One region of the Streptomyces sp. NPDC051020 genome, then DNA from elsewhere that is predicted to be linked to it. Evidence: riboswitches for the same ligand, from Rfam matches in the RefSeq annotation. Region 1 holds a riboswitch; each other region holds the start of a gene.
The links. Region 1 has a riboswitch for cyclic di-AMP ahead of AB0N06_RS36020 (LysM peptidoglycan-binding domain-containing protein). Riboswitches for the same ligand answer to the same signal wherever they lie in the genome.
Positions count from the first base shown of each region.

Region 1 (9,633 bases):
TCCGCTGGGGGTCATGGCGGGCGCCGACATCGATGCCGTGCTGGCCACCGGTCCCCGGGCCGTCGTGTACGCCGCGTCCGGCGACATCCGCCCCGACGAGGCCCTCGCCGACATCAGCAGGGCGATCCGGGCCGGGGCCGTGGTCGTCACCCCCGCGCTGTACGCACTGTACGACCAGTTGGGCGCCCCGCCGGAGCTGCGGGATCCGGTGCTGGCCGCCATCGCGGAGGGTGGCGGCTCGCTGTTCGTCTCCGGTGTCGACCCCGGCTGGGGCAACGACGTCCTCCCCTTGCTGATCAGCGGACTCGGCACCTCCGTGGACGTGATCCGCTGTCAGGAGATCTTCGACTACTCCACCTACGACCAGGAGGAATCGGTCCGGTACCTGGTCGGCATGGGCCAGCCGATGGAGTACGAGCCGCTGATGCTCGCACCGACCGTCCCGACCATGGTGTGGGGTGGACAGATACGGCTGATGGCCAGGGCTCTGGGAGCCGAACTCGACGACATCCGCGAGACGTTGGACCGGCGCCCGCTCGACGCCACGGTGAGCACCAGGACGATGGGCACGTTCGAGGCCGGCACCCAGGGCGCCGTGCGGTTCGAAGTGCAGGGCATCGTCGGGGGCGAACCCCGCATCGTCATCGAGCACATCACGCGCATCCACCCCTCCTGCGCACCGGACTGGCCGAAGCCGCCCGACGGGGACGGCGCACATCGAGTCATCATCGAGGGCTGCCCGCGCATCGAGGTCACGGTCGAGGCCACCGACGAGGGCGAGAACAGGTCCGCGGGCGGGAACGCCACCGCGGTCGGCCGGCTCGTGAGTGCCATCGACTGGCTCGTGGACGCGGAACCAGGACTTTACGACGCGCTCGACGTCCCGCTGCGCCCAGCAGTCGGCAAGCTCGGAAGGAGACATCCATGAACATCGACATCCCCGAGGGCAAGGACGCGATCGAGTACGTGTGGGGTGAGATGGTACCCGGGATCGGGATCGCCGCATCCAACTTCTCGCTGTCGGTGTACGCCCACACGACCCTGGGACTGCGCGAGTTCGAAGCCGCGCGGTTGCGGATCGCCCAGATCAACGGGTGCGCCTTCTGCCTCGACTGGCGGACCGAACGTGACGGCGTGAAGGTCGAGGAGGAATTCGCCGACGCGGTGACCCAGTGGCGTACCACCGACGTGTTCGACGACCGGACCCGGTTGGCCGCCGAATACGCCGAGCGGTACGCCCTGGATCACCACAATCTCGACGACGCGTTCTGGTCCCGGATGACCGCGCACTACAGCCAGCTCGAGATCGTGGAGCTGAGCATGAGCATCGGATCATGGCTGGCGTTCGGCCGGCTCAACCATGTGCTGGGTCTCGACACCAGGTGCGCGCTGCCCGGCCGTTGACCGTCACAGGTCGGTGGCGATGATCTTCTCGATGTTCCGTTCGGCGAGCGCGGTGATGGTGACGAACGGATTGACGCTGGTATTGCCGGGGATCAGCGAGCCGTCGATGACGTACAGGCCGGAGTAGCCGTGCAGGCGGCCATAGTTGTCGGTGGCCCGGTTCAGCACCGCGCCGCCGAGCGGGTGGTACGTGAGGTGGTCACCCCAGATCTTGTAGGTGCCGAAGAGATCGGTCCGGTAGATCGTCCCCTCCTTCTGGTTGATCCGGTCGAAGATCGTCTTGGCGGCATCGATGGACGGCTGCTTCCAGGCGGTCTGCCAGTTCAGGTCGACCGTGCCCGTCGCGGCGTTCCAGGAGAACTCGGCCCGGTTCGGGTTCTTGGTGATGGACAGGTAGAACGACGCGTACGTCTCGATCCCGGTCGGCAGCGGCGCGACTTCGGCGAACGCGCCACCGGCGGCCCAGTTGTCGATGCCGCCCGTGGGAATGGACGCCTGGAGGCTGCCGGTCGGGTCCCACATGTGGTTGGCCCGGCCGCACATGACATTGCCGTTGTCGCCCCACCCTTTACCGATCTCGTTGTTCAGGCCGGCGAGCGCGCCGGTGGCCTTCAGCTTCACCAGCAGCTTGCTGGTGCCCACGCTGCCGGCCGCGAAGAACACCCGGTCGGCGGTCACCGTCTTGGTGGCCGTGGTGACACCGCCGGTGTCGATCTGGTCGATGACGACCGTGTAACCGCCACCTGCTGCCGGGGCGACCGAAGTGACCTTGTGGAGCGGCGAGATGACGACCCTGCCGGTGGCCCTGATCCGGTCGATGTACGTTTTCTGCAGCGACTTCTTGCCGTAGTTGTTGCCGTAGAGGATCTCACCGGCCAGCGCGGACCTGGGGACGGTTCCTGCCTCTTCCTGCTTCATGTAGTCCCAGTCGTACACGGTGGGCACGAAGACGAACGGGAAGCCGGCACGCTGGGCCTGCTCACGGCCGACCCGGGCGTACTGGTAGCACGCGGCGGTGTCGAACCAGGCCGGGTCGATGGTGCCGGCCCCGAGCCCGGCATTGGCGCGCGGGTAGTAGATGTCGTACATCTCGTCGGCATCCACCGACGGGAGGACGGCTCCGAAGTTCTCGCGCTTGGGAGTGACCGCCATCCCACCGTTGACCAGCGATCCGCCACCGACGCCGCGGCCCTGGTAGACGGTGATCCCGCTGAACTCCTCGGCGTCGAGGATCCCCGTGTTGCGAGCGATGTTCTTGTCGATGGGGAAGCCGAGGAAGTTACTGAGGGGCTGCTTGGTCCTGGTGCGGAGCCAGTACGACCGGCTGTCCGGGCTTGTCGTGTTGGCGAAGATCTTGCCGTCCGGGCCGGGGGTGTCCCAGGCCATGCCCATTTCGACCATGTGCACGTCGACGCCCGCCTGGGCGAGACGCAGTGCGGCGACGGAGCCGCCGTATCCGGTGCCGATCACCAGGGCCTGGACATGGGCCCCGGAGTCGATCGGGGCGGTTGCGGAGCCGACCCCGGCCTGGGCCGGGGTGGTGTGGCCTGCGAGGGCCACGGCTCCTAAAATAGAACCAGTTCCTGTGATGAACCTGCGACGCGAAACGCCCTTCGGGCCTGCATTGTGCATGCTAGAGTCACTCATGTGACACGCCTCACTCTCCAGAGAGTGAAACTGGTTCTACTGCGGTTCGCATGTTAAGTCACTACATACCGATGGGTAACATGCGCCCGATCGAGGCGCCCCGGACGGGCAACGCCGTGCGTCAGGCGGGCCGGCCGCGGTGGCCTTCCTCGATCGGCCGGGTGCCGTCACCCCCTGGGGCGAGCTCCCTGTCGGCAGCCGTGACGCTTTCGCCGACGCAGGGTTCGTCGAGGTCGGCAGGCCCACACTCGGGCGAATCGTCATGCGGATCGACTTCTGAATCGCCCCCCGTGCGCGACACCGACGGGAACGGGTGGCGAAGCCCCATCGGACCTTCGCCACCCGTCATGCCCGAATCAACCCAACCGGGCGTCAGTAGGCCCCGAACACGTTGTCGATCGAGCCGTACTTGGCGGCGGCGTAGTTGCACGCGGCCGTGATGTTGGCGACCGGGTCGTAAGGGTCCATCGACGTACCGGGCACGTGGTAGGCGCGGAACGTGGGGTCGATGACCTGCAGGAGACCCTTGGACGGCGTGCCCTTGGCGGCGTTCGAATCCCAGTTGTTGATGGCCCGGGGGTTGCCCGCGGACTCGCGCATGATGTTGCGGTGGATGCCGTTGTAGCTACCGGGGATGCCGTGCTGGGCCATGACGGCCAGCGACTCCTTGATCCAGCCGTCGAGGTCGTTCGTGTACGTCGCGGGCTTCGCGGTGACGGCGGCGGCAGTGCTCGCGGCCGTCGTGGATGCGACTGCCGCGGGCGCGGTGGCGCCGATGGTGAGCTTCTGGCCCGCGTGAAGGACGCCGGGGTCGGCTCCGATGACCGCTCGATTGTCCTTGTACAGCTGCTGCCAACCGCCGCTCACGGAATGGCTCAGGGCGATCTTGTAAAGGGAATCACCGGCTATCACGGAATAGACGGTGGGCGTAGCTGCCCGCACGGCAGTCGGCTTGGCGGGGGCGGCAGCGGGCGCCGCTGTCTTGGCGACGGCGGCGGTGACAGGCTGCGCCGGCGCTGCCGAGGCAACGGTTGCCCCGATCATCGGAAGCGCGAGAGCGGCACCGCCCGTGCTCACGGCGATGAGTCCGCGAGTCAGCGAACTGGACTTACGGCGACGGTGGTTAACCTGTGCGGGCATGGCGTATTCCTCTCCGTCGCCTACGAGGTGAGCTGTCGGGTTGAGGCTGGAGTTGCCTCGCCGTATGGGAATACGACTTCACCCCTAGCCGTTCCGGATACCGGATCGGCGGCTTACGTGGGTCCCCCGCTCCTGCCGTACGTGAGTGGTCGGGTTCCCGGACGGCGGCAGGATTCGGCGTTCCATCCGGATTGACGGTGACCGTAGGCGAGAAACTCCGACCTGAACAAGCCCACATTTCTCGATCACAATTCATTTACAAGATCGAGTCGCGGAAATTTTCGCAATCCACCCCGGTCCGCGAAGCCAACTTTCTTGGCACAGAAGGGAACCGGGCGGCACGCCGCTTCGTCCGCGGGCCCGGAAGGTGACTCTCACCACTCGGCCCGAAAAGGGCGATTTGCCCGGCACGAAAGTCCTCGGGCCCGCACGGGTTGCACGTTCACCAGAACGGCGAGCAACTTCCCCTTATCGCCAAAATTGGGACATTCGGGAGATTTTGACGTCAGGGGCAGGCATTCGGGCTTCGGCTCGTCGGGAAGGGCGTCCCCCCGGGGAGGCGACCGGGAGCAGTCGCGCGTCATCTGCCTGCTCCGACTGCGGCGCGCGAGTGGCCGCCCACCGGCCAGGTCGTGCAGGTTCACGCGAACGACACCATGGTGGCCGCACAAGGTGCCGTACATCTTCGGCGTGGCCATGATGGTGCGGAAGAACGCCCTGCCCACCCGCCGGGACTGTCCGGCAGCACGAGAGAAGTGATGGCGATGGAGCTGTTCCCGCCCATGCCGCTCGCCGAGTGGCGTGACACCAAAGAGACGCTCCACCGCTTCGCGCAGATCGTCGGAAAGATCCGTCTCGCGGCCGGTGTCCGGCGCAATCACTGGTGGAACGTTCCGTTTCACCTCACTGGCCGGGGTATCACCACCCGCCCCATGGGACAGATCGACGGCAACCCGATTTTCACGGTGGACTTCGACTTCGTCGGCCATCAACTCGTCATCACAAGACTGGACGGCGTGACGGTCTCGTTCCCGCTTTCGGGCCAGTCTGTGGCTACCTTCCACAAGAAGGTCATGGCCGCCCTGGACGCGCTGGGTATCGAGGTGAATATCAAATTCCCCAAGCCATTCGATCTGTCCGACGCCGACCGGCCGTTCGCCGAGGACACGGAGCACGCGGCATACGATCCCGAACAGGCAAACCGGTATTGGCAGGTCCTCAGTCAAGTGGCGTTGGTACTGGAGGAATTCGCCGCGCGGTTTTCGGGGAAAGTCAGTCCCGTGCACCATTTCTGGCACACCTTCGATATCGCTCACACCCGCTTTTCGGAGCGTCAGATCGACCAGCCCGCGCAGATCGACCCGGTGACGCGGGAGGCCTACTCCCGGGAAGTGATCAGCTTCGGTTTCTGGTTCGGTGACGACAATTTCGCCGCGCCCGCCTTCTACTCGTACACCGCTCCCGAACCGGCGCGGCTGGCGGAGGAACCGCTCACTCCGGTGTCGGCGCAATGGGTGGATCGTGGCGGCAGCCACCTGGCGGTACTGCCGTACGACGCGGCCCGCGCCGAGGGCGATCCCCGTGCGACTGTACTCGCCTTCTACGAAAGCGCCTATCAGGCCGGAGCGGGGCGCGCCGGTTGGGACATCGACCGTCTCGCCTGTCCCGGCGGGATCACCGACCCGTGCCTGACGCCCTGTACGCCTGCCGGTGGATGAGGAGCGCGGCTTCAGTGCAGCTGCCACTCCCAGTCCGCGGGAACCGTGCCCTGGGGACCCGGGGTCGGCTGGGCGACCGGGTGCGCGATGGGCCGGAGCAGCTCCCATCCCTCGTCATATTCCTCGGCCTCGATGTTCCGGAGCCCGTTCTCCCCCGGCTCGAAACCGGCCAGGAACGGATGTCCCATCGCCTCGCCCTCACCCTCCCGGGACTGTCGGCTGCGGGGCCCGGTGGCTGCCGAGCCGCCGCCGAATTGCGGCGATCCGGGGATGGCGTTCGTGCAGTTCAGCGGAGTGGCGGTCGAGTTCCTCGCCAAGGCGTTCGGCGCGTTTGTCGATGTCCAGCTCATCCAGAATGCGGTCGACCTCGGCGAGCAGCGCACCGTGCAGTTGCCACTGTCGGGGGTGCTCCTGAACGTCCTCCAGCAGGAGGTCGGCCACCACGTCCCGAGTGGCGCGGCTGGCGGCCAGTGCGGCGGCAAGTCGCGACTCCGCCTCCTCGGCATTGGCGGACACCGGAGTGGTGATCAGCGTGGAGAAGCTCTCGATGGCGTCGGCCATCTGCGCGAAGAGTTCCCGGAGCGAGGCGGCCACGTCCTGCGGGAACATGGTTTCCCCGGTCCGGGCTTTGGCCAGGTCCGTCAGCGTGCGGGCCAGCACACGGAGTACAACGGCACAGATCTCCAGTGTGTCGAGTCCGGTACGCAGGACGATGCGGTACAGAAGACCTTGCCGGATCCGGGGGTTGAGCAGGAGGCTCTCCTCGGCCTGCCGGAGCGAGGCGTCGACGGCCACGATGTCGTGGTCCAGTCTGCGGGCGTCGTGCAGTCTCGCAGCTGCCTGCGCGACCGAGATGTGGCCGCCGACCTCCTCGCCCATGGCCCGGAACATCTGTCCCATCTCCCGCGCCAGTTCGTCGATGGACACGCCTGCGTTCTGCACCCATACGGGCGGCGCGAGCAGGTTGAACAACAGGCCGACGCCCGCACCGATCAGGGTCTCCAGAACGCGGTCCCAGGCGGTGGCGGCGACCTGGGAGACGCCGAGGACCAACATCGCGCTGATGGCGACTTCCGGCACGAACTCGTCCACCCGCACCACCCGTCCGATGATCAGCGAGCTGAAGATCGTCAGACCCAGGCTCCACCAGTTCAGACCCACCAGGGCGCTGAAGCCGATGGCGATGAGCACCCCGACGACGACGGAGTTGACGCGCCGGATGCCCGTGGTGAGCGTCGCGTACAGGGTGACCTGAACGACGAGGAGCGCGGTCAGTGGAGCCGTCAGCGGTACCGGCTGAGGAAGGGTCCACTCCGCGACGACATAGGAGATGACCGCGGCCGCCGTGGAGCGCAGGGTCTGCGCCGCGACAGGCTCGGTGGTCTGCCGTACGAGCTTGATGACGGGTGCGGAGAGTTCAGGCATTTCACTCTCCTTCCCTCGTACGTCTGCTTGCAGCACCACGAATCCACCGGACGGGTTGCGCGTGGGCCCCGTCGTCGGGTCCGTACCGCCGCCTGGGGCCGGTGGGCGGGCAGCAGGGCGGGACGATGGCGGAGTGCCGGAAGTCGGCGCAATGCGGTCCTGCGGGTGTGGGGCGCCGATCCCTACGCTCGTGCCATGCGTGTACTTGTCGCCTCGACCAGCGGATCGGGCCACTTCAGCCCGCTTGTCCCGTTCATCGACGCCTGCGCGGCGCGTGGGGACGATATCCTCGTCGTCGCACCGCCGAAGCTCGAACCGTTACTGGCCGCCCGGAAACTTCCCTACCGCATCGGCGGGGAGCCGCCGGACGCCGAGCTCGTGCCGCTGATGATGCGGGTGTTGGGGCTGCCCGCGGACGAGGGCGTGTCCCTGATGACCAGGGAGGTGTTCGGCAGACTGTGCATCACCGCCATGCTGCCGACGCTGGAGGAGCTCTGCCGGGAGTGGCGGCCGGATCTCGTCCTGCACGAGATGTACGAGCTCGCATCGGTGGTGGCGGCCGAGCGGCACGGTGTCCCACATGCCCAGGTCGCTGTATCTGCCGCGCAGTTCGCCGAGTCCACCGACGAACTGCTCCGCCCTGTACTCGATTCGTACGGTGCGGGCATCGCGGAACGGCTCCGGGTCTCCCCCTATCTGACCCGGCTCCCCGCTTCCCTGGACCCCTCACCGTACGCGGTGACCCGGCGCTACCATCAGCCACCCGCCCCGAACGCTCTGCCGGACCGGTGGCACGGCCGCGAAGAACCGCTCGTCTACGTCACGCTCGGCACCGAGGTGGGCGGCATGCCGAACGCCTCCGCCCTGTACCGGGCGGTACTGGCGTCCGTCAGCGGGCTGCCGGCGCGCGTCCTGCTGACCACGGGTCCCCTCACCGATGTGTCGGACTTCGGGGCGATCCCCCGCAACGTCCGCGTGGAGAAGTGGGTCCCGCAGGCCGACGTACTGGGCGGCGCCTCCCTCGTGCTCTGCCACGGCGGTTCGGGCACGGTCTACGGCGCCCTCGCCTCCGGTGTCCCGCTGGTCTGCGTGCCTCTCTTCGCCGACCAGCCGACGAACGCAAGGCTGGTCACCGGGGCGGGCGCAGGTCTGACCGTCACGGCGGACGGGCCGGGTCAGGAGACGGCCGGGTTCGGTCCGGACGGTATCGCCCGCATACGGTCGGCCGTCGAACTGGTGCTCAAGAAGCCGTCGTACCGGGCGGGTGCCGAGCGCCTGGCGGCCGAGATGTGTGCCACGCCGACAGCCGGCGAACTGCTCGACAGTCTCGGCGCCGGTCCGGCGCCCGGTCCTCGCTGAGACCGGGGAAGGGGACGAGCGGCGGTCAGTGGGAGAACCTGTGCCAGCACGACCTGGGCGCGGTCCGGCTTTGCCGGCTGTACTGGGCGGCGGAGGAGGCCCAGTCGTCGGCGGGCACCTGAAAAGGACAGTCCTGGCAACGGCCCGGTACGAGGCCTCGCCACCGTCGCACCTGACGCGTGGCCACCCGATGCCCGCGGTACGGCACCGGGTGGCCACGCGTCGACAAGGGCACGCCCCGGGCAGCAGGCCGGGACGCCGACGAGCGAGGCGCCGCCGGTGCGGGGCAGCGAGCCCGGGGCATGGCGGTCGTACGCCGTTACCTTGCGCCGGACTTGCCGGGTTCTCGCCGACGTCCCCGATCCTGTTCCTCACCACGGCAGTCCGGATCGCATAAGCTCGAACAATGGCGAAGTACTTCGACGTGCACCCCGAAAATCCTCAGCGGCGCACCATCAGCACGGTGGCTGAGACCATCCGCTCCGGTGCGCTCGTCGCGTACCCGACGGACTCCTGCTACGCACTGGGATGCCAGCTGGGCAACCGTGACGGCATCGGCCGGATCCGTTCGATCCGGAACCTCGACGATCGTCACCACTTCACCCTGGTGTGCCAGGACTTCGCGCAGCTCGGTCAGTTCGTACACGTCGACAACGACGTGTTCCGCGCGATCAAGGCAGCCACGCCCGGGAGCTACACCTTCATCCTCCCGGCGACGAAGGAGGTGCCGCGTCAGCTGCTGCACCCGAAGAAAAAGACGGTCGGAGTGCGCATTCCCGACCACGTGGTTACCCAGGCCCTGGTCTCCGAGCTCGGTGAGCCGCTGCTCTCCAGCACCCTGCTCCTGCCCGACGAGGACGAGCCGATGACACAGGGCTGGGAGATCAAGGAGCGGCTCGACCACGAGGTGGACGCGGTGGTCGACTCGGGTGACTGCGGC
Region 1 covers NZ_JBFBCG010000132.1:825-10,457, forward strand. Annotated here, with positions in the region: gene AB0N06_RS36000 (dihydrodipicolinate reductase) at 1-928, shown strand, start outside; gene AB0N06_RS36005 (carboxymuconolactone decarboxylase family protein) at 925-1,404, shown strand; gene AB0N06_RS36010 (GMC oxidoreductase) at 1,408-3,051, opposite strand; gene AB0N06_RS36015 (hypothetical protein) at 3,191-3,331, shown strand; gene AB0N06_RS36020 (LysM peptidoglycan-binding domain-containing protein) at 3,424-4,191, opposite strand; cyclic di-AMP (ydaO/yuaA leader) riboswitch at 4,196-4,381, opposite strand; gene AB0N06_RS36025 (DUF5996 family protein) at 4,956-5,909, shown strand; gene AB0N06_RS36030 (hypothetical protein) at 5,921-6,097, opposite strand; gene AB0N06_RS36035 (aromatic acid exporter family protein) at 6,108-7,334, opposite strand; gene AB0N06_RS36040 (glycosyltransferase) at 7,530-8,693, shown strand; gene AB0N06_RS36045 (L-threonylcarbamoyladenylate synthase) at 9,100-9,633, shown strand, end outside.

Region 2 (10,754 bases), on a different contig from region 1:
CGAGCGCCCCGTAGGCGAACGCGATGGCCTCCGCGGCGCGGGCGTTGGGGGCCTCGGCGGTGCCTAAGCGCGGGGCGCTGCGATCCGCGCGGGCGGCGGCGCGGGCGGTGTCCGAGCGTTCGAACTCGGCGCGCTCCGTGGGTGAGAGGGTGTCGAGGAGCTTCTGGGCATCCGCCAGTCTGGCCCTGACCGTCGTCCGGTGCTTCTTCAGGTCGGCACGGCGGGCGGTGAGGTCCGCCAGCTCGTCCTTCGCCTCCGTGCGCAGCTGGGCGATCTCGGTCACCTGCCGCCGCACGTTGGAGACCTCGGCCGCCTGGCGGTCGGCGGCCCGGTCCACGTACGAGGCCCGTTGCAGATACTGGTCGGGGTCCGAGGACAGCGCCAGCTGCACGGCGGGGTCGAGGCCGCCGGTGCGGTACTCCGCGGCGGCGAGCGAACCGAGTGCGTTGCGGGAGGCGTTGAGGCGTTCGGTCCTGCGGGCGGCCTCGTCGCGTAGTGCGTTCAGGGACTTGGCGGCGGCGGTCGCCTTCTCCTTCGCGCCGTTGTACTGCTCGGTGGCGACCTCGGCGTCGTGGTACAGCCGGTCCACCGCGGCCTTGATCCGGGAGGGGGTGGGCTGTGGTTCGGCGTGCGCGGAGCCCGGCAGGGCGACGGCGGTCGCCGCCGCGGCGAAGGCGAGGGTGGCTGCGGTGCGGGCGGCGGAGCCGGGGTGCGGGCGCTGCCTGGGTTTCCGATGCGCTGCCACGGGGACGGGGCTCCTTGTGTCGACTGCCCGTCGGGGCCTACCGGCGGGCCGCTGAGGTCCGGCGGCGGCACGCCAACAGGGGGAGCGGCCCGCCGCCGGATTTCTCGGCGGGGTGACCGGGCTGCCGTCCGGGTGCGGAGCGGTGGTGAAGCCGGCCACCTGGACAGGGACGCTAGGCCCGGGGCGCGGGGAAGAGTCGCAATGACGGTTATTGCCCGAATTTAGCGATGTGTTGTCGTTGAGTGACCGGAAAATCACACCAGAGTCAGGCAATTGTTGCAGATGCAAGCGAAATGCCGAGGAGCCCCCACCTCGCCGAAGAGGGGTGATATGGCCCCGGCTAGGCTGCTGCCTCATGGACGTACTCATCAATGTCTTCGTCGCGCTGCACATCATCGGCATCGCCTCCCTCCTGGGCGGCTTCCTGACCCAGATGAAGGCGATGGGCGCGGGAACGGCACGCTTCGTCCCGGCGATGCTGCACGGCGCGCTGACCATGCTGGTCACCGGCGTCGCGCTGGTCGGGCTCAATCAGGCCGACGGCCACTCGGTCAACAACATCAAGATCGGCGTGAAGCTGGCGGTCCTGGTGGTGATCCTCGCGCTGGTCTACATCAAGCGGGACGAGGAGAAGGCTGAGAAGGGCGTGTTCGCGGCGGTCGGCGGACTGACGGTCGCCAATATCTTCATCGCGATGCTCTGGACCTGAGAGGCTGTCGGGCCTCTGAGCCGGACCACCCTCATGCGCGAGTGAGCCCCTGCCGGACCCGGCAGGGGCTCACTCGTGCATGAGGGCCCGCCGTCACGCCGGGCGCACGCTGCCGTAGATCGGCATGTAGTAGATCGACTCCTCGCGGACGTTCGCCCCCGGCTTCGGGGCGTGGATCATCATGCCGTCGCCCTTGTAGATACCGACGTGGCTGATGTCGTCGTAGAAGAAGACGAGGTCGCCCGGCTTGAGGTCGGCCGTGGCTATCCGGGTGCCGGTCTTCACCTGGTCCCAGGTGGTGCGGGGGATGTCGACGCCCGCCGCCTTCCAGGCGGCCTGAGTCAGCCCCGAGCAGTCGTACGAGGAGGGGCCCGTCGCTCCCCAGACGTACGGCTTGCCGATCTGGGCGCGGGCGAAGGCGAGAACCTTCTCGGCCTTCGTGGTGGCACTGGTGTCCGAGCCGGTCCCGGTTCCCGTGCCCGTCCCCGTGGTGCCGGTGGAGCCGGCCGCCTTCGCCGCCTCCTGGGCCTTGCGGTCCGCCTCGGCCTTGGCGGCGGCCTGTCGGCGGGCGAGTTCCTCCGCCTTGCGCTTGGCCTCCGCCTCCTTCTCGCGCTCCAGTGCCGCCAGCCGCGCCTTCTCCTCGGCCGTCAGCTTCGACAGCATCGCGCGCGCCTCGCCCAGCTTCTTCTGGACGGATCGTTTGCTGGTCCGGAGTGTGGCCTGGGACTCGGTGAGCGTCTCCAGGCTCTGCACCGCCTCGGTGCGCTTCTTCGCCGCTGCCGCCTGCTGCGTACGGAAGTCCGTGACCGCCTTCTGCTGCTGGGCGGTCATCCGGTCCATCAGCTGGTTCTGGTCGAAGTACGACTGCGGGTCGTCGGCCAGGAAGAAGGTGGCGGTCGGGGCGATGGAGCCGGTGCGGTACTGCGCGGCCGCGTAGTTGCCGAGCGTCCTGCGTGCCTCGTTCAGCTTGTCGGCGCGCTCGGCCACGTCCTCCAGCAGGGCGTTCACCTTGCCGCGCTGCGTGGCGGAGGCCTCCTTCGCCCTGTTGTACTGCTGGGTCGCGGTGCCCGCCTGCCGGTAGAGGTCGTCGACCTTCTTCTGTACGTCCTCGATGCTGGGCTTGGGTGAGCTCGGGGCGGCCATGGCGCTCTGGGTCGACAGCAGGGTCACCCCTGCCAGTGCGGCGGTCGTGAGCCCGACGGCGGGGGTGGTGGTGCGTACCCGGCTGCGCGGTTTGCGATGCGATGCCAAAGCCGGCATCTCCTTCCGTGGACCGCCTACCGGGTTAGCTGTCGGGTTCGGGCGGAACGGAAGGCTGCCCTACGGTCCGAGTGGGGATACAGACCGATTCACCCCGGTTTTGCCTATGGGTCCCCGGTTCCGAACTCCCCGCGGGCAGCCCGGATTCGGCGGGGGAGCCCGCTCGGCGTGGTTCGCCTCAAGGGGGTACGGGCCGCCCGACGGAGCACGCTAGCCAACCGTGGTGCCGCTGTGAAGGTTGATGTTCGATATGTCCGATACGTTTTCGTGACCTCGGTGAAGAGGGGGCGAAGGAGGCGGCCCGGGCCCCGATTTCCTTACGGGGCGTGGGTGGGCGTTCTCCGTATGTAGGCGCCTTCCGGTCGCGCTTCTCCATGCGGCCGCAGAGTGTCGGTGCGTCGCCCTAGACTCGTGAGGCGATGAGCAGCCTCTTTGACGACAGTTTCCTGGCCGGCCTCCAGCACTCGGAGGAAGAACCCCCGCCGCCCCCCGAGGACTCCGCACCCGAAGCGGTGCCGGAGGACCTCTTCGCGGGCGTGTTCGACGCGCCCCCGCCACCTCGGGACGCGTACTACCGGGACGGCGCTCACCGCCCCGCCATCGACTCCGCCGCCCTGCTCGACGGGCTGAACACCGAGCAGCGCGCCGCGGTCGTGCACGCCGGATCGCCGCTGCTCATCGTCGCCGGCGCGGGCTCCGGCAAGACCCGGGTGCTCACCCACCGCATCGCCCACCTGCTGGCCGAGCGCGGCGTGCATCCAGGCCAGATCCTGGCGATCACCTTCACCAACAAGGCCGCGGGCGAGATGAAGGAGCGCGTCGAGCAGCTCGTCGGACCGCGCGCCAACGCCATGTGGGTCATGACGTTCCACAGTGCGTGCGTCCGGATCCTGCGCCGCGAGTCGAAGCGGCTCGGCTTCACCTCGTCGTTCTCGATCTACGACGCGGCCGACTCCAAGCGGCTGATGGCCCTGGTCTGCCGTGATCTGGACCTCGACCCGAAGCGCTTCCCGCCGAAGTCGTTCACGGCCAAGGTCTCGAACCTGAAGAACGAGCTGATCGACGAGGAGACCTTCGCCGGCCAGGCCGCGGACGGTTTCGAGAAGACGCTCGCCCAGGCGTACGCGATGTACCAGTCCCGGCTGCGCGAGGCCAACGCGCTGGACTTCGACGACATCATCATGACGACGGTCCATCTGCTCCAGGCGTTCCCCGACGTCGCCGAGCACTACCGCCGCCGCTTCCGGCACGTCCTTGTCGACGAGTACCAGGACACCAACCACGCGCAGTACACGCTCGTACGCGAACTGGTCGGCCCGGCCGGAGAGGCCGACGCCCCCGCCGAGCTCTGCGTCGTGGGTGACGCCGACCAGTCGATCTACGCCTTCCGCGGCGCGACGATCCGCAACATCCTCCAGTTCGAGGAGGACTACCCGAACGCGACGACGATCCTGCTGGAGCAGAACTACCGCTCCACGCAGACGATCCTCTCGGCTGCCAACGCGGTCATCGAGCGCAACGAGAGCCGCCGCCCCAAGAACCTCTGGACGAAGGCGGGCGAGGGCGCCCGGATCACCGGCTACGTCGCGGACACCGAGCACGACGAGGCGCAGTTCGTCGCCGACGAGATCGACCGGCTGACCGACGCGGGCGACGCGAAGGCCGGCGACGTCGCGATCTTCTACCGGACGAACGCGCAGTCCCGCGTCTTCGAAGAGATCTTCATCCGCGTCGGCCTGCCCTACAAGGTCGTTGGCGGCGTGCGCTTCTACGAGCGCAAGGAGGTCCGGGACATCCTGGCCTACCTCCGGGTCCTCGCCAACCCCGAGGACACCGTTCCGCTGCGCCGCATCCTCAACGTGCCCAAGCGCGGTATCGGCGACCGCGCCGAGGCGATGATCGACGCCCTGTCGCTGCGCGAGAAGATCACGTTCCCGCAGGCACTGCGCCGCGTCGACGAGGCGTACGGCATGGCGGCCCGCTCGGCCAACGCCGTCAAGCGGTTCAACACGCTGATGGAGGAACTGCGCACGATCGTCGAGTCCGGCGCGGGCCCCGCCGTGGTGCTGGAGGCAGTGCTGGAACGGACCGGCTATCTCGCCGAGCTCCAGGCGTCCACCGACCCGCAGGACGAGACGCGGATCGAGAACCTTCAGGAGCTCGCCGCCGTCGCGCTCGAATTCGAGCAGGAGCGGGGGGAGTCCGCCGGGGAAGAAGGTGCAGGCACGGGCACACTCGCCGAGTTCCTGGAGAAGGTCGCGCTCGTCGCCGACTCCGACCAGATCCCCGACGAGGACGAGGACGGCTCCGGCGTCATCACACTGATGACGCTGCACACGGCCAAGGGGCTCGAATTCCCCGTGGTCTTCCTGACCGGGATGGAGGACGGCGTCTTCCCGCACATGCGCGCCCTGGGACAGGTCAAGGAGCTGGAGGAGGAGCGGCGCCTCGCGTACGTCGGGATCACCCGTGCCCGTGAGCGGCTCTACCTGACGCGGGCGGCGATGCGCAGTGCGTGGGGTCAGCCCTCGTACAACCCGCCGTCGCGGTTCCTGGAGGAGATCCCGGACCAGCACCTGGAGTGGAAGCGGACCGGGCCGATGGCGGCCCCGGCCGGACCGACGTCGGGGATCACGTCGTCGCTGTCCTCGTCACGCGCCCGCTCGGGCCCCTCGGGCTTCGCGACCCGGCGCACCTCGGACAAGCCGACGGTCACGCTGGTGGTCGGGGACCGGGTCACGCACGACCAGTTCGGGCTCGGCACGGTGACGGCGGTCGAGGGGATCGGCGACCAGGCGAAGGCGACGGTCGACTTCGGGGACGAGCGGCCCAAGAAGCTGCTGCTGCGGTACGCGCCGGTGGAAAAGCTCTAGGGTCTCGCCCCGGAACCGACGGGGCGGGCGCGGGTGTCCGCCCCGTCGGCGGGTGGGGTCTGTGCTGTGGCGGGCTCGGCTGCTCAGGACGGGTCGAGGCCGTGGCTGCGGAGCCAGGGCAGCGGGTTTATGGCCGCTCCGCCACCGGGCCGGACCTCGAAGTGCAGGTGCGGGCCGGTGGAGTTGCCGGAATTCCCGGAGTAGGCGATGACGTCACCGGCCTTGACCGGGCCCGAGCGGATCCTGGTGCTGCTGAGGTGGCAGTACCAGGTCTCGGTGCCGTCGGCCGTGGTGACGATGGCCATGTTCCCGTAGGCGCTGTTCCACTGAGTGCGTACGGTGCCGTCGGTCGCGGCCATCACCGGAGTGCCGTACGAGACGGGGAAGTCGATGCCCGTGTGCACGGACATCCAGTTGACGCCCGCCTGGCCGAAGTATGCGCTGAGGCCGTGCTGCTGGACCGGCAGCAGGAACTTGGGCCGCAGCGCCTCTTTCCGGGCGGCCTCCTCCTCGCGCTTCTTCTTCTCGGCGGCCTGCCGCTCCCTCAGGTCGATGCGCTCCTGGGTGCGGCTGGCGCGGTCGGCGAAGTTCTCGGCGTCGGCGCTGAGGTTGGCGAGCTGGGTGTCGAGCTTGTTGTTGGCGGCGACCGCCTTGACGCTGCCGGGGTCGGCGGCCGCCATCGACGTGGTGTCGTCCTTGGTGTCCTCGCCGCTGCCGAGTCCGCCGACGGAGGCGGCGGCGATACCGGCGACGCTCATCACGCAGGCGGAGGGGACGGCGACGGTGAGAAGAGCGGAACGCTTGGCGGCGGTACGACGCCGGCCGCGGCTGCCACCGCCGCCGCGGGTGACGGAACGGCTCGCAGGGCGGGGGATGCCGACGGTGTGGTGCACCGCGTGGTCTGCCCGGTCTGCCGCGTCGTCCGCGTCGGCGTCGGCGTCGAGGTCCGGGTCCACGTCGACGACGCCGAACTCGGAGGTCGCGGTGATGTCCGCGGGCTCCGCGGTCCCGGCCGGCGGGTAGGCCTCGTACGGAGCGTAGGAACCCTGGTCCTCGTACACCTCGTACGCGGCCTGTTCGGGTTCGTACGACTCGTGCGCGGTGTGCACGGTTTGCTGTTCGTGCTCGGGCGTGGCGCCGGTGTTCCAGGCAGTGGCGTCGTACGCGCCGGTGTCGTAGGCAGCCGTCCCGGTCGTCGCCCACTGGCCGTTCTGGTGCCAGCCGCTGGTGTCCCACTCGCCCGAGGTGTCCGGAGCGCCGCCCTGCGCGGGGATGCCCGGGGCTTCCGGCATCCAGGTCGCGGTGGCGTCGTACTGCTGCGGGTGCTGGGTCCCGTACGCGGCATAGGGGTCGTACGCGGCGGTCTGATGTGCGCCGGTGTCCCACTGGGCGGAGTCGTGCTGGCCGCTGTACCCGGCCTGTCCGGTGTCGTAGCCGCTGCTGTAGCCGGTGGTGTCGTACGTGCCGTCGTAGCTGCCCGGGAGGGAGCCGAAGAGCGGGCCGCCGTTGTAGCTGCCCGTGGAGTGGCTGTCGAAACCGACATACCCGGCGTGGGGGTGCTGGTCGTTCACCAACTTCTCTCTCGCCTCGGCAGCAGGACCTGGGTCTGGGGATCCGGTGGGGGAATCCCAGGGGAAAGCAGTGGCCGCGACTGTACCCGGCAGTACGTGACGGCGACAATCTTCGTCAGGTCCCGGGCTCGCAGGAAACGGGCAATCGGCCGTCTTTCGGCGGGCTGTGCACAGACCCTTGGCTCTATGTTCGAAACGCGTTCTATTTCTGGATGCGCTCCGGGCGGCCCTGGTGCCCGGGGGTGTGCCCCGGCACGGCGTGGCGGCCTTGCGCCAGTGAGGGGCTCCGGTCCTTCAGGCCACCGAGGCGGCCCCCATGAGGCCGGTGGCCGATTCCGGGGACTCCAGGGCCTGCCGGATCCCGGCGGCGACCGCCGGGTGGACCGGCAGCGCGAGGTGGCCGATCCCGGTGACGCGCACGTTCAGCGCATCGAGGTCCGGATGGTCGATGCAGGCCGCCTCGGCCGGGACGATCACCTGGTCCAGCTCGCTCCAGAAGCTCACGAACCGGGTGCGGCAGCCGGGCGCGGGGCGGCGCAGCTCCTCGATCGGGGCGGAACCGCTGCGCATCTGGCGCACGATCGGGTGCGCACTGGCCACCGGGGCGACGGCGGTCCCGCCGTGCGGGGTGCCGAGCGTGACCAGGGTGCGGACCCGTCGGTCACCGCCGAGTCGCTGCACGTAATAACGGGCGATCAGGCCACCGAGACTGTGGCCGACGATGTCGACCTCGTGGTGACCGGTGCGGGCGCAGATCTCCTCGACGTGCCGGCCGAGAAGTTCGGCGGCCGTGCGGATGTCACAGGTCAGCGGTGAGTAGTTGAGGGACTCCAGATGGTGCCAGCCGTGCCGGGCGAGGGAACGGCGCAGCAGGACGAAGACGGAGCGGTTGTCGATGAACCCGTGCAGGAGCACGACGGGCCGCCGCTCGAGGTTCTCGGCGGGCAGGGCCCGGGCTCCGGCCGGCGCGGTGGGCGGCTGTTCGGCCGGGGGCGTCGCGTCATGCCGCTCCCCGGTCATGCCGGAGGGGTAGAGCAGTACGTGCCCGACGAGCACGACCAGCTCCAGCGCGGTGGCTCTCAGCAGTGCCGATGACAGCCAGGTGCGGCGCAGACACGGCTGGCGCAGCAGTAGTGGATGAAAAGGCAGGACCTTCATGGCCGACCTCCTGCTTCGGCGCACGGGAGGCGGCTCAAGTCCCCGTATGCCCTCATGGGGCGCCGTGGCAGAGGCGCGGGTGGCTGGTCGGGCCACCGTGTCGACGGGCCGTACCACCGTGCCGTGCGGCTGACGGCGCGGTGGTACGGCGACCTCGTTGCGGCTCCCCTTGCCTCCGTGGCCCGCGCGGCAGGTGCGCCGCGTGATGCGGGAACGGGGCCTGGCGAACATGTCCCAGGTGTGATTTCCCCCTCCCGGCCCACCGCGAAACGGCGGGTTGCGGGATGCTGTCGATAACGTTCGTTCACATCCCCGGCCCTTTCCGGCACGGGAGACGCATGTGGAGGCAGTGATGGGTGTGACCGGTCCGATTCGTGTGGTGGTGGCCAAGCCGGGCCTGGACGGCCATGATCGCGGGGCCAAGGTGATCGCGCGGGCGCTGCGCGACGCCGGTATGGAGGTCATCTACACCGGCCTCCACCAGACGCCCGAACAGATCGTGGACACCGCGATCCAGGAGGACGCCGACGCGATCGGCCTCTCGATCCTCTCCGGTGCGCATAACACGCTCTTCGCCAAGGTGATCGAGCTCCTGAAGGAGCGCGAGGCGGAGGACATCAAGGTCTTCGGCGGCGGCATCATCCCCGAGGCGGACATCGCGCCGCTGAAGGAGCAGGGCGTCGCGGCGATCTTCACCCCGGGTGCGACGACGGGCTCGATCGTCGACTGGGTGAACGCCAACGTCCGCCAGTCCGCAGACGCCTGACCCGGGCGGGCCGGGGCGCCCGTCCGCCCGGTGCTCTGTGTCCTCAATCGCCTGCCCGGTGCGAGACGGAGTCCGTCGAAGGGATTCCCCATGCCCTGGAGACCATGGGGAGATTGAGGACACAGCACGGCGCGGGCCGCGCAACCCGCCGCCGGGCACCACCGCACCCCCTACACCGCCTCCGGCATCAGCTCCACCTCCATCACCGCGCGCAGCCGCAGGGTGGAGACCAGACGCCGGAACGCCTCCGACCAGTAGCCGGCGGCTCCCGGCGACGCGCCCTCCGGCTCGTCCGGTGTCGCCGTGAGGACCTCCAGGCGGTCCGCCTCCGCCGGGTTCAGGCAACGCTCGGCGAGGCCCATCACGCCGCTGAAGCTCCATGGATAACTCCCCGCGTCGCGGGCGATGTCGAGTGCGTCGACGACCGATCTGCCCAGCGGCTCCGCCCAGGGAGTCGCGCAGACCCCCAGGAGCTGGAACGCCTCGGACAGCCCGTGCGCGGCAATGAAGTCGGCCACCCACGCTGCCCGTTCCGCATCGGGCAGTGTGGCGAGGAGTGTGGAGCGCTCGGCGAGCGACGCCGTGCCGGGGGCGTTCGACGGGGGTACAGAGGGGGCGCCCAGCAGCGCGCGGGCCCACTCCGGGGCCCGCTGCCGCACCGCCGCCCGGCACCACGCCGCGTGCAGTTCCTCACCCCAGCCGTCGGCGACGGGCAGCGCGACGATCTCCTGCGCCGTACGCCCGCCGAACCGCGACGGCCAGGTGGACAGTGGGGCCGACTCCACCAGCTGGCCCAGCCACCACGACCGTTCGCCCCGGCCGGACGGCGGCGCCGCGATCACGCCGTCGCGCTGCATCTCCGCATCGCATTCATGCGGTGCCTCCACGGCGATGGACGCGGAACTGGCCGTCAGGTCCGGGTTCACGCACGACGCCGCGCGGGCCGCCATCCGCCCGGCCAGCGCCGACTCCGGCAGCGCGGACAGCAGCTCGGCGGCCGTCGCGCGGACATTGCGGCTGCGGTCGGAGAGCGCCTGCTCCAGGAACGGTTCGTCCGCACCGGACAGCCCGGTACGCAGCGAGTCCACGAACATCAGCCGGTCCTCGGCACGCTCCGTCGGCCACGTGCTGGTCAGCAGCGCGAGCGCGCTCCCCGGATCATGCGCGCGTACGGCCCCGAGCAGGGCGACACGCTCGGCGAACAAGCCCTCCTCCCACAGCCTGCGCACCGTCTCCGGGTCCGTCACCTCGGGCCGCGGCGCGCCGCCGGCCGAGCCGCGCAGCGCGAACTTCCACTCGGGGTTCAGCCGGGCCAGCCACAGCCCGCGGGGACCGGCGAACGCCAGGGCCTGCGGCCGCAGGTCGGTACGGGCGCGGGCCGCGTCCAACAGCGCCGGGAGCAGCGCCGCCGGAGCCCGGTAGCCGTGCAGACCGGCTGTGGCCAGCCACTGCGGGATCAGCTCGGTGAGATCCGGCGCGGCACCCCGCCGGCCGCCCGCACCGCCCGGCGCCGACCGGTCGGCGAGCAGCTGGGCGAGTCTGCGCCGCGCGGCCGGCGGCAGCGGCGGCCGGGGATCGGGGGGCGTCGTCCCCGGCCGCGCGGCCGCGGGCGCGGGCAGCAGTCCGGCTCTGTGCCGCACGGTCTGCAGTGCTGCCGCGTTCAGGAGGGCGA
Region 2 covers NZ_JBFBCG010000005.1:158,122-168,875, forward strand. Annotated here, with positions in the region: gene AB0N06_RS05055 (C40 family peptidase) at 1-745, opposite strand, end outside; gene AB0N06_RS05060 (hypothetical protein) at 1,101-1,454, shown strand; gene AB0N06_RS05065 (NlpC/P60 family protein) at 1,548-2,714, opposite strand; cyclic di-AMP (ydaO/yuaA leader) riboswitch at 2,713-2,876, opposite strand; gene pcrA (DNA helicase PcrA) at 3,134-5,587, shown strand; gene AB0N06_RS05075 (M23 family metallopeptidase) at 5,671-7,158, opposite strand; gene AB0N06_RS05080 (alpha/beta fold hydrolase) at 7,453-8,316, opposite strand; gene AB0N06_RS05085 (cobalamin B12-binding domain-containing protein) at 8,669-9,082, shown strand; gene AB0N06_RS05090 (DUF5691 domain-containing protein) at 9,253-10,754, opposite strand, start outside.
Region 2: linked by a shared signal. The riboswitch ahead of AB0N06_RS05065 (NlpC/P60 family protein) and the one ahead of AB0N06_RS36020 (LysM peptidoglycan-binding domain-containing protein) in region 1 are both predicted to bind cyclic di-AMP.

Region 3 (10,754 bases), on a different contig from region 1:
TGTCAACGAGATGGCGGCGGGCGTGGTCAGTCAGGGGCTGGCGATCCTCCACGCAATCCAGCGCGGTGCGAACACGGCGAAGCCGGTGGTCCACGCGAAGCGGGCCCCGCACATCACCGACTCGAACTGAGACCGACCGGCACATGGGAGGCGGCGTCGCGGGGCAGTGGTGGGGGCGGACGGGGTGCAGGCGGATCAGTACATGGTCAACCGGGCGTCCCGGATGGCGTAGAGTTGTGTTCACCGACGCGGGGTGGAGCAGCTCGGTAGCTCGCTGGGCTCATAACCCAGAGGTCGCAGGTTCAAATCCTGTCCCCGCTACTGAAAAATCAGGCCCGGCACGCAGAGAGCGTGCCGGGCCTGATTCGTGTTTTCCGTCCCCCCTTCGGCCGATGCGGAGTCGCCGCGCGACGCCGCTCCGGCAAGCCTGGTCAGTGAGGTGCGGCACCGTCCGCAGCCAGGCACGTACCGGGCAGGAGACCGTGGGGCGTATCGGGCAGGAGACCGCAGGAGCCGCTGCGCGTACCGGGCAGGAGACCGCAGGAGCCGCTGCGCGTACCGGGCAGGAGAGCACAGGTGGGGATGGCGGAGAAGCTGCGCGGGGTGCGGGGCGGGGGCGACAGCCCGTCCCGGCAGATCGTCGGCGCGCTGCCGACGTTTCTGATCGTCGCCGGGCTCGTGTTCGACATCCTCACCCCGCCGCCGTTCACCGCCGTGCCGCTGTTCGTGGCGGCCCCGCTGGTCGCCGCACCGTTCTTCTCACGGACGAGCACCGTCCGTATCGGCGTCGCCTCGCTGCTCTCGATCCTCGTCCTGCGGATCCAGAGCGGCACGGTGCTGCAGGTTGTGCCGTCCCTCGAGGTCATCACCGTGCTCACCGCCTCGATCCTCTCCCTCTTCATCAACGGAGTCGTCACGCGCGGCAATGAGCAGCTGGCTTCGGCGCGGGTCATCGCGGAGACCGCCATGCGGGCCGTGCTGCCGGAGCCGAACGACTGGATCGGCGGGCTGCAGGTTGCCGCGCGGTACGAGGCGGCGCAGGCGGACGAGTTCGTAGGCGGCGACCTGTTCGCCGTGGTGGACACCCCGCACGGCGTGCGGCTGGTGGTCGGGGATGTGCGGGGCAAGGGGCTCGACGCGGTCGAGGCGGTGGCGGTGATCATCGGCGCGTTCCGGGAGGTCGCCGAGCACGAGGCTTCGCTGGAGGACGTGGCGCAGCGGCTGGAGTGGGCGCTGGCACGGGAGGGGGAGCGACGCGGCGGGATCGATCCGGTCGAGGGCTTTGTCACCGCCGTACTCGCCGAGATCCCGCACGGTGGTGCCGAGGTGCGGATCGTCAACCGCGGCCACCCCGAGCCGCTGCTGCTCCACCCCGACGGAAGGGTGGAGCTGCTGGTACCGAGCGTGCCCGCGCTGCCGCTCGGCATGGGGCTGGGGGTGTGGCCGGACCTGGCTGACGCCTGGGGGCTGGCCGCCGGGACGGCGCTGCTCGTCTACACCGACGGTCTCTCCGAGGCGCGCGACAAACATGGGGTGTTCTACGACCCGGCGGCCCGACTGAGTGGGCGGATCTTCCCCGGGCCCGAAGAGCTGCTGTCCGCGCTGACCGATGACGTACGGCTGCACACGGGCGGCAAGTCCACCGACGACATGGCGCTGGTCGCGGTCGTACGGCCCGCGGAGGGGCAGCCGGAGCGGCGCAGGACCGTGAAGATCGTGAGGCGCGGGCAGGACTGAGGCGCGGCTGCGGTGAGCACACGAGGCCTATGCCACGGTGCGTAATCGAAGAGTGCCGCTCTGCATAATGTTTGACGCAGCGTCAGAAAAACGGTAGCGACTGAGTCCGGGTCAACTCGCCCGATTCCGACCGGTTGTGTCCAGTAAAGTCCAGGCCAAAACCGTGAACGATCAGTGGGAACAGCTTGGAATCAGGCCTGTGCGTCTATTAACGTTCGATAACGCAGCGCGGTCGTCCCAGCCGTCGTCAGTGGCGGCACCGTGCGCGAGCGCCGAATTCCGCAAGGGAACCGGGGAACCACCTCCATGGGGTGAATCGGACATCTGTGTCTCGTGAGAGGCAGAGGAATCCGTAGGAGACCTTCCTGCTCCGAACCCGTCAGCTAACCCGGTAGGCGAGAAGGAAGGAAAGGAGTGCGCCCCCGTGGCGTCCAACAAGCCTGCCCCCGAAGCCCCTTCCCGGTTCGGCTCCGACTTCACCACTGAGTACGCCTCCGGGACGGACACCGAGTCCGGCACTGCGCTCACCGCCGAGTTCGGGACCGAAGGCCTCGGAGGAACCGACCGGTCCTGGGAGGAATGGAACCCCACCGAGGAGTCCGTCCGCCCCGTACGCGGCAGGCACCGCGTCGCCAAGCAGCGCAACGGGCTCGCCCGTAGCTCCACGGTTCTCGGCGTCGGCGTCATCGCGGCCGTCGGCGCGGGCGGCATGGCCACCGCGCAGAGCAAGCCGCCGGTCTCCATCTCCCTTCCCGATTCCCTCGCGGACAAGCTCCCCGACGCCAACTCCCTCCCCGGCGTGGGCGCACTGTTCTCCGAGGAGTCCGCCGCCGACCAGGCCCAGACCGCCGCCGCACCGCTGACCAGCGCGGGCATCACCACCGCCGAGGCCGAGCAGGGCGCCACCGACGCCGGCGAAGCGCTCCGCGCCCGCATCCTCCAGCAGGCCGAGCAGCAGCAGAGCGCCGCCGACGCGGAGGCCAAGGCTGCCGAGGAGAAGGCCGCCGCGGAGAAGGCGGCAGCCGAGGCGAAGCAGAAGCAGGACGTCGCCGAGGCCAAGGCCGAGGCCAAGGCCGAGGCCGCGAAGAAGAAGGCGGAGGAAGAGGCGAAGGCCAAGGCCGAGGCCGAGCGGCTCGCCAAACTGGCCGCCAGCTACGCCATCCCCACCTCCTCGTACACGATCACGTCGACCTTCGGCCAAGCCGGTTCGATGTGGTCCTCCGGCTACCACACCGGTCTCGACTTCGCGGCGCCGACCGGCACCCCGATCAAGGCCGTCCATACCGGCACCATCAAGTCGGCGGGCTGGTCCGGCTCCTACGGCTACCGCACGGTCCTGGAGCTCGAGGACGGCACGGAGCTGTGGTTCTGTCACCAGTCGTCGATCAACGTCAGCGTCGGCCAGAAGGTCACCACCGGTGAGACCATCGGCCGCGTCGGCGCCACCGGAAATGTGACGGGTCCCCACCTCCACCTGGAGGTCCACACCTCGAGCGGCACGGGCATCGACCCGATGACCTGGCTGCGCGACAAGGGCCTCACCCCCTGACCCGATGAACGCGGGCCGGCCCCACCGGCCCGCCACCGATCCCCGGCAGTCCTGACGCTCACCCCCCGACGTCAGGGCTGCCGGTCCGTTTGGCCACGGCTTTCGCGTGCACCATGCATGGAAGAGCAGCACTGCTGGAATCCGTTGATCCGCAGGGCGAGCTCCAGGACTCCGCCGCCCGCGCCGGGCTCGCCGCCGTCCCTGGAGCTGGCGGAACTCACCGAGGCGTCCGCCTGACCCGTCACCAGGGATGCTGGGGCGGTCGGTTCCCGTAGCGCTGCTGTCCGTGGGGCGGCTGGTGATACGGCTGCCCAGGGGGCGACAGGTACGGGTTGTGGCCGCCGTACGGCTGGTACTGCTGCGGAACCGGCGCCGGGGCCATGGAGTGCGGGCGCAGACGGCCCGTCGCCTGTGCCGCGTACGCCAGGGCGGGGGCGGCCACGTCCCGGCGCTGCCAGAGGTGGTGCAGCAGTTCCAGCTCACGGGCGGTGAAGTCCGGTTCCACCGCCCCGCGGCCGGCCCGGCGGCGCAGGAACGCCAGGGACGTGGCGAACGACTCGTACTCGGCGACCGCCCGCGCCGCCGCCTGGCCGCGCGCCTTGGCCTGCGCCTTGGCGTGGCTCCGTACCTGAGCCGCGATTCGGCCGTGAGTGCCGTGGGCGGGGCCGTAGGCAGGGGCGTACCCGTAACCCAGGGCTCCGTACCCCGCTTGCGCGTGCCGCTGGCGCGCCAGGTCCCGGGCCAGGCCGCGGGCCCGCATCGAGGAGAGCGCGAGCGGCTCGGCCGGGGTCAGCCAGCCGGCGGCCGCGTACGCGGGCAGCTCGGTCGCCAGGGTGCGCAGCTCCCGCTGGCGCGACCAGATCGCCAGCCAGGTGACCAGTCCGAAGACCGGGACCATGAACACCCCGTACACGACATAGAAGCCGTACGGGCCGAACGTCCCCGAACCGTTCCACAGGGCGTGCATGCCCATGGCGAGGATCAGTCCGAGCAGCGGCAGCGCGATGCGGCGGATGCGGTGGCGGGGTGCGCTGAGCGCCGCGAAGCCGAAGCCCAGGCCGGTCAGCACGGTGAAGAGGGGGTGCGCGAACGGCGTCATCACCCCTCGTACGAAGAAGGTCGCGGCCGTCACCGACGCCAGGCCCGAGTTGCCGATCTGCTGGTCCTCGCCGAACGCGTTGCCCAGGTAGAGGATGTTCTCGGTGAAGGCGAAGCCCGTCGCGGTGAAGCCGGCGACGACGACGCCGGCGACGACACCGCCGAAGTCCCGTCGCCGGAACAGGAAGATCAGCAGGACGGCCGCCGCCTTCGCGCTCTCCTCGACGACGGGCGCGATGACCGTGGCCCCGAGGGTGTCCGCGCTCGCCGGGTCCGCGGTGGCCGTCGCGATCCAGCGGGTCGCGAACGAATTGGCGATGATCGCGATCAGGGCGGCGGCGCATGCACCCCAGGCGAAGGCGAACAGCAGATTCCGCCAGGGTTCGGGTTCGACCCGGTCCAGCCAGCGGAACGCCGTCATCAGGAGCGGGACGGGCAGCACGGCCAGACCCAGCCCGACCAGGAACCCTTCGGTGCCGGTCTGGGCGCGGACCAGAGCCAGGATCACCAGCCCGCACAGCGCGAGCACGGTGAAGACAGCGGCGATACGGAACGTCTTGCTTCGCCAGACCATGCCGACGCGGCGCGGACGGTAGCGCCACTGGCCCCGCTCCGGCACGGCCGCCAGGATCTCGCCGACCCGCTGCTCCTCGAGGAGCGGGACGGCCGGCTGCGACTGTTGCTGCTGGACAGACCCGTCGGACACCCCACGACCCTAGCGAGGGAGACTGACAGCTGACCATGGGGCAATGCGGTGCGCGTACCGCCCCGTCAGGGAATCTGCGGCTCAGCCAGGGGTGAGGAGCCAGTCGCGGTGGAAAGGTCAGCTGCGGGCGAAGAGCAGGTCGTGCACGACATGGCCCTTGTCCAGGCCCTGCCCCTCGAACCGGGTCAGCGGACGGAACGCGGGCCGCGGTGCGTAGCCGCCGTCCGCCGCCGTGTTCTCGAACAGGGGGTGCGCGGTGAGCACCTCGAGCATCTGCTCGGCGTACGGCTCCCAGTCGGTCGCGCAGTGGAGCACGGCGCCCGGCTTCAGCCGCTGCGCCGCCAGGTCGAGGAACTCCGGCTGGATCAGCCGCCGCTTGTGGTGGCGCTTCTTGGGCCACGGGTCGGGGAAGTACACCCGCAGCCCGTCGAGTGCGGCCGGCGGCAGCATCTCGCGCAGCAGGATGATCGCGTCACCGTTGGCCACCCGGATGTTGGACAGTCCGTTCCGGTCCGCGAGACCGAGCAGGTTGCCCTGGCCGGGGGTGTGCACATCGACGGCGAGTATGCCGGTGTCGGGGTCGTCGGCCGCCATCTGCGCGGTGGCCTCGCCCATCCCGAAGCCGATCTCCAGCACGACCGGAAGCCCGTCGAACAGCTCGGGCAGGTCGAGGACCGCCTGCCCGTCGATGTCCAGGCCCCACTTCGGCCAGAGGCGCTGCAGCGCGTCCTCCTGGCCGGGCGTGACACGGCTGCGGCGCGGCTGGAAGCTGCGGATCCGGCGCTCGTGGTGCGACCCGGCCGGGTCGGCGGCGGGTCCGCCGGGGAAGCGCGGTTCCTGACGCAGCCTGCGCTGCCGCTCGAAGGCTGCGGCGCGCAGATCGTGGGCCTCGTCGGACTCGGGGGCGGGGTTCAAGGACTCAGACACAGTGCCCCGATTCTACGGCGGGCGGCTTCCACCCCGTTCCCTGTGCCCGGAGCAGCGCCCTGCGTGCCACCTCCCGCCCGATGGGCAGCGAGGCCGTCGCGGCGGGTGACGGGGCGTTCAGCACGTGCACCGTGTGCGGGGCCTCGCGGATCAGGAAGTCGTCCACCAGCGTGCCGTCGCGCAATACCGCCTGGGCCCTGACACCGGACGGGGCGGGGCGCAGGTCGTCCTCCGTGACCTCGGGCAGCAGCCGCCGGACGGCCGCCGTGAATGCGCTCCTCGACAGCGAACGGTGCACCTCGCCCGCCCCGTACCGCCAGTGTCTGCGCGCGATCTGCCAGGAGCCCGGCCAGGCCAGCGTGTCCGCGAGCTCACGCGGGCGTACGACCGGCCAGCCGTATCCCTCGCGGGCCAGCGCCGGCACCGCGTTCGGCCCGACGTGGACGCCGCCGTCATGGCCCCGGGTCAGGTGCACCCCGAGGAACGGGAATGCCGGATCCGGCACCGGGTAGACCAGCCCGCGCACCAGCTCGGGCCTGGCCAGCTCGTAGTACTCCCCGCGGAAGGGCACGATCCGCATGCCCGGCTCGTCGCCCGCGAGCCGGGCCACCCGGTCGCAGTGCAGCCCCGCGCAGTTGACCAGGACCCGGGCCCGCACCACGCGGCCGTCCGCCGTCCGCACCGCCACACCCCACGGGCGGCGGTCGATCGCCGTGACCTCCGCCCCGAACCTGATCAGCCCGCCCGCGCCGCGCACCTCGGCCGCGAACCGCTCGGCAACCGCCTTGAAGTCGCACACACCGGTCGTCCCGACCCGGATCGCCGCGAGCCCGCGCACCTGCGGCTCGTACTCCGCGATCCCGGCGGGCCCCAGCTCCCGCACCGGCAGCCCGTGCTGCCGGCCGCGCTGCACCAGGGCGTGCAGCCGGGGCAGCTCGGACCGCCCGGTCGCGACGATCAGCTTGCCGGTCACCGTGTGCGGAATGCCGTGCTCCGCGCAGAAGTCGACCATTTCGGCGGCGCCGCGCACCGCATAGCGGGCCTTGAGCGAACCGGGGCGGTAGTAGATGCCACTGTGGATCACCCCGCTGTTGCGCCCCGTCTGGTGGCGCGCCGGGCCCCACTCCTTCTCCAGCACGGTCACCCGCGTGCCCGGAGCGGTCCGCGTGAGGGCATACGCCGTCGACAGGCCGACGATCCCGCCGCCGATCACCAGCACATCGCAGTCGTACGCCGCGTGAGTCATCATCGCGCCACCTCCCACCCCGATAGTGCACTGACCCACTGACATCGCACTCAAACCAGCGGAGGCCAGCGTGGCGCCCGGAATTCCACCTCCGGCCTCCTGCGCGTCGCCCGGAGGACTCCGCGCGGGCATCCGAGAGATGCGGGCGCCCCCGGAGCCAGGCGTCGCCTGGCAGGCGGGGCTTTCGAAACACGCCCTAGGAGGGGTGGGGCCGGAATACGAGCGAAACGTGCCACGTCCTTGTTTCACCGCTGGTAGAGGCCAGCGCGGGTTGCCTTGATAGGGATCGTTAGGATTCCGTCATCCTGGCCCGTGATCTTCGAGGTGTGTGTTGGCATCGATCGACCGCACCGCCTACCCCAGGTTCCGCGGGACCGTCACGGCGCGGGAGCTGGTCGAGTCGTTCACACCCACAGCGGACGAGGTCGGCTGGGCGCGAGGGAAGACGACCGCTGACCAGACCTTCCTCGTGCTGGTGATACGGCTGAAGTGCTACCAGCGGATGCGCTATTTCCCCGGCCTGGACGAGGTTCCCGACGCGGTGGCCGGTCACATACGCACCGCGCTGGGACTGCCGGACAGTGTGGCGGTCGGGGTGGAAGCGGTGCGGTCAGCTGCGCGGTATCGCGACTACGTGCGCGAGCGCCTGGGGGTGGAATACGACGCGGCGGATGTGCGCGGCATCGCCGAGACGGCGATCCGAGCGGCAGCGGCCACGAAGGACAACCCGGCCGACCTGATCAACGTGGCGTTGGAGGAGTTGCTGGAATCTGGTCGGGAGTTGCCCGGATACACCACGCTGGACCGGATGGTGGCCAAGATCCGCGCCGAGGTGAACCGGGACGTGTTCGCCACTGTCGCCGGCCGGATCACTCCGGGGCAGCGTGCGAGGCTGACCGAGCTGCTGGTGGTGGACCCGTCCAGTCGGCGCAGCCGGTTCGACCGGCTGAAGGACCCGGCGAAGGCCGCGACGATCGGCAAGTTCAAGGTCCGCCTGGCGCACCTTGCCGACCTGGACGCGCTCGGGCCGACCGACGCATGGCTGCAAGGGGTCCCGCCGGGCAAGATCTCGCACTTCGCTGGCGAGGCGCGGGTCACCGACGTCGCGGACTTCGTCAAGATCGGCGACGAGAAGCGGTTCACGCTGCTGGCCAGCTTCATCCACGTGTTGCGCACCTCGGCTCGGGACGAGGTGACCGAGATGTTCTGCAAGCGCATGGCGGTCATCCACAAGAAGGGCCGGGCCCGGCTGGAGGCGCTGCGTGAGGAGCACCGCGCCGAGTCCGAGCGGCTGCTGGAGGTGTTCGGCGATGTTCTGGCCGCGGTGCGCGAGGCTGCCGAACCGGCCGACACGGCGAACGCGCCCGACGCCGAGAAGGACACCGGCACCGCGACGATCGATGCGACCGGCAGCGGCACCGTCGACGGCGCGGTTGAACCCGCAGCCGAAGACGGGAGGTCCGCAGCGGCGCGGACTGGGGAGATGGTCTTGGCGGCGCTGACGGCCGGCGGAGGCATCGCGGCGCTGAGCGCGTCGCACGAGGCGGTGGCCGCGCACCATGGCAACAACTACCTGCCGCTGTGCGAGCAGTACAGCTTCAGGGGGTGGCGTACGCCTGCTTAGGCTGTTCATCCTGCCCGTGCCCCGCCGAGATGCCGAGCACGTCCTGCACTGGTCCGCCTGGCGCCGCCGCCACCAACACCGCGCACGCGCCTGCCACCAACGCTGGCACGCCTACGCAAACACCGCTCAGCGACCACAGCCCTGAACATCACGATCTACAGCTGCCGTGTCAGCCGAACGAGCTGTTCGCTGTCCCCGTGCGGGGCGGGGCTGCGATTACTCTTGGGGCTGTGATCGAGTCTCCCCCCTCTGTGGCCCGGGGCTGGTGGCGACCCGGTGCCGGGCTCCTCGTACGCACGGGGCGTCGCACGCTCGTGGAGTCGCTGTACCTGCTGACCGCGCCGGTGACTGCCCTGGTCGGCGTGCTGCTGGTGCTCCTCGGCAAGGCGCGGTGGTCCGCCGGCCTGGAACGGTGGCGCATCGCCAAGCTGCGCACCTTGACCGCCGACACCGAGACCCCGCGACCAGGAAACGCCGCAGCCTTGTCCGCCCCGCTCACCCCGTCCGCCCCGGGGCTGTGGCTTGATGTGGGGCACGCCGTGGCCGTGCTACCGGTCGTCCTGATCACTTCGGTCGTGACGGCGCTGTGGTGGTTCGTCGGTGTGGCCAGCCTCACGTTCCCGCTGCGCACCCAGCCCGACCCCGGTCCGCAGCAGCCCATGACCCTGGTCGCGGGCCCCCACACCAGCATGAGCATCCAGCTCGGATCGCCGGGCTTGCATGTCGCTTTCGGAATCATGCTCGGCCTGCTGGCGCTGCTGGCCTTGCCGCTGGTGACCCGGGTGTGTGTCGCAGCCCAGGCCGGGCTGGGGCAGGTGCTGCTGTGGGATGCGTCCGCGCTGCTCCGCAGGATCAGGGGGCTACAGCAGGAGCGAGACACCGCCCGGGCCCAGGCCGTCGCCGCGGTGACCGCCGAGACCGCCGCGCTGCGCCGGCTCGAACGCGACATCCACGACGGGCCGCAGCAGCGGCTGGTTCGCCTGGCGATGGAACTGGGCCGCGCCCAGCGCAACCTCGACCGGAGGCCGGAGGCCGTCCGGGAGGCGCTCGCCGACGCCATCGCCCAGACCCAGGAGGCGCTGGATGAGCTGCGGGCCCTGTCCCGCGGCATCGCCCCGCCGATCCTCGTCGACCGCGGCCTGCGCGAGGCGCTCGCCGCTATGGCCGCGCGTTCCGCCATCCCGACCGAACTCGAAGCCGGCTCCCTAGACCTGGACCGTCGGCTGGATCCCGCCGTCGAGACGGCTGCGTATTTCATGGTCGCCGAGGCACTGACCAACGTGGCCAAGCACAGCGGCGCCAGCCGGTGCGCGATCGGGCTGCGCCACGAGCCGGGAGCCTTGCGCGTCCGGGTCCGCGACGACGGGGTGGGCGGCGCGGCGCTGACCAAAGGGCACGGCTTGCAGGGACTGGACGACCGGCTGCACGCCGTCGGCGGCCAGCTGCACATAACCAGTCCGAGCGGCGGCCCGACGACGATCACCGGGGAGATCCCGTGCCGTTGAGGGTGGTGGTGGCCGACGACGCCGTGCTGCTGCGTGAGGGCTTGGTCCGCCTGCTCGCCGAGGAAGGCCACCAAGTGCTGGCCGCGGTCGGTGACGGCCCGTCCCTGGTCGAGGCGGTGCTCAGGCACCGCCCGGACGTATCGGTCGTCGACGTACGGATGCCGCCGACCCACACCGACGAGGGCTTGCGCGCCGCGATCGCCACCCGCGCGCAGCTGCCCGGTGCCCCGATGCTGGTGCTCAGCCAGTATGTGGAAGCCAGTTACGCCGCCGAGCTGGTCGCAGACGGCTCCGGGGCGGTCGGCTACCTGCTGAAGGACAGGGTCGCGCGGGTCGAGGAGTTCCTGGACGCCCTGGCGAGG
Region 3 covers NZ_JBFBCG010000016.1:65,704-76,457, forward strand. Annotated here, with positions in the region: gene AB0N06_RS11735 (SPFH domain-containing protein) at 1-130, shown strand, start outside; tRNA gene AB0N06_RS11740 (tRNA-Met) at 248-321, shown strand; gene AB0N06_RS11745 (PP2C family protein-serine/threonine phosphatase) at 583-1,737, shown strand; cyclic di-AMP (ydaO/yuaA leader) riboswitch at 1,998-2,150, shown strand; gene AB0N06_RS11750 (M23 family metallopeptidase) at 2,162-3,286, shown strand; gene AB0N06_RS11755 (PrsW family glutamic-type intramembrane protease) at 3,528-5,090, opposite strand; gene trmB (tRNA (guanosine(46)-N7)-methyltransferase TrmB) at 5,208-6,017, opposite strand; gene lhgO (L-2-hydroxyglutarate oxidase) at 6,010-7,266, opposite strand; gene AB0N06_RS11770 (DUF4158 domain-containing protein) at 7,595-8,887, shown strand; gene AB0N06_RS11775 (sensor domain-containing protein) at 9,118-10,392, shown strand; gene AB0N06_RS11780 (response regulator transcription factor) at 10,389-10,754, shown strand, end outside.
Region 3: linked by a shared signal. The riboswitch ahead of AB0N06_RS11750 (M23 family metallopeptidase) and the one ahead of AB0N06_RS36020 (LysM peptidoglycan-binding domain-containing protein) in region 1 are both predicted to bind cyclic di-AMP.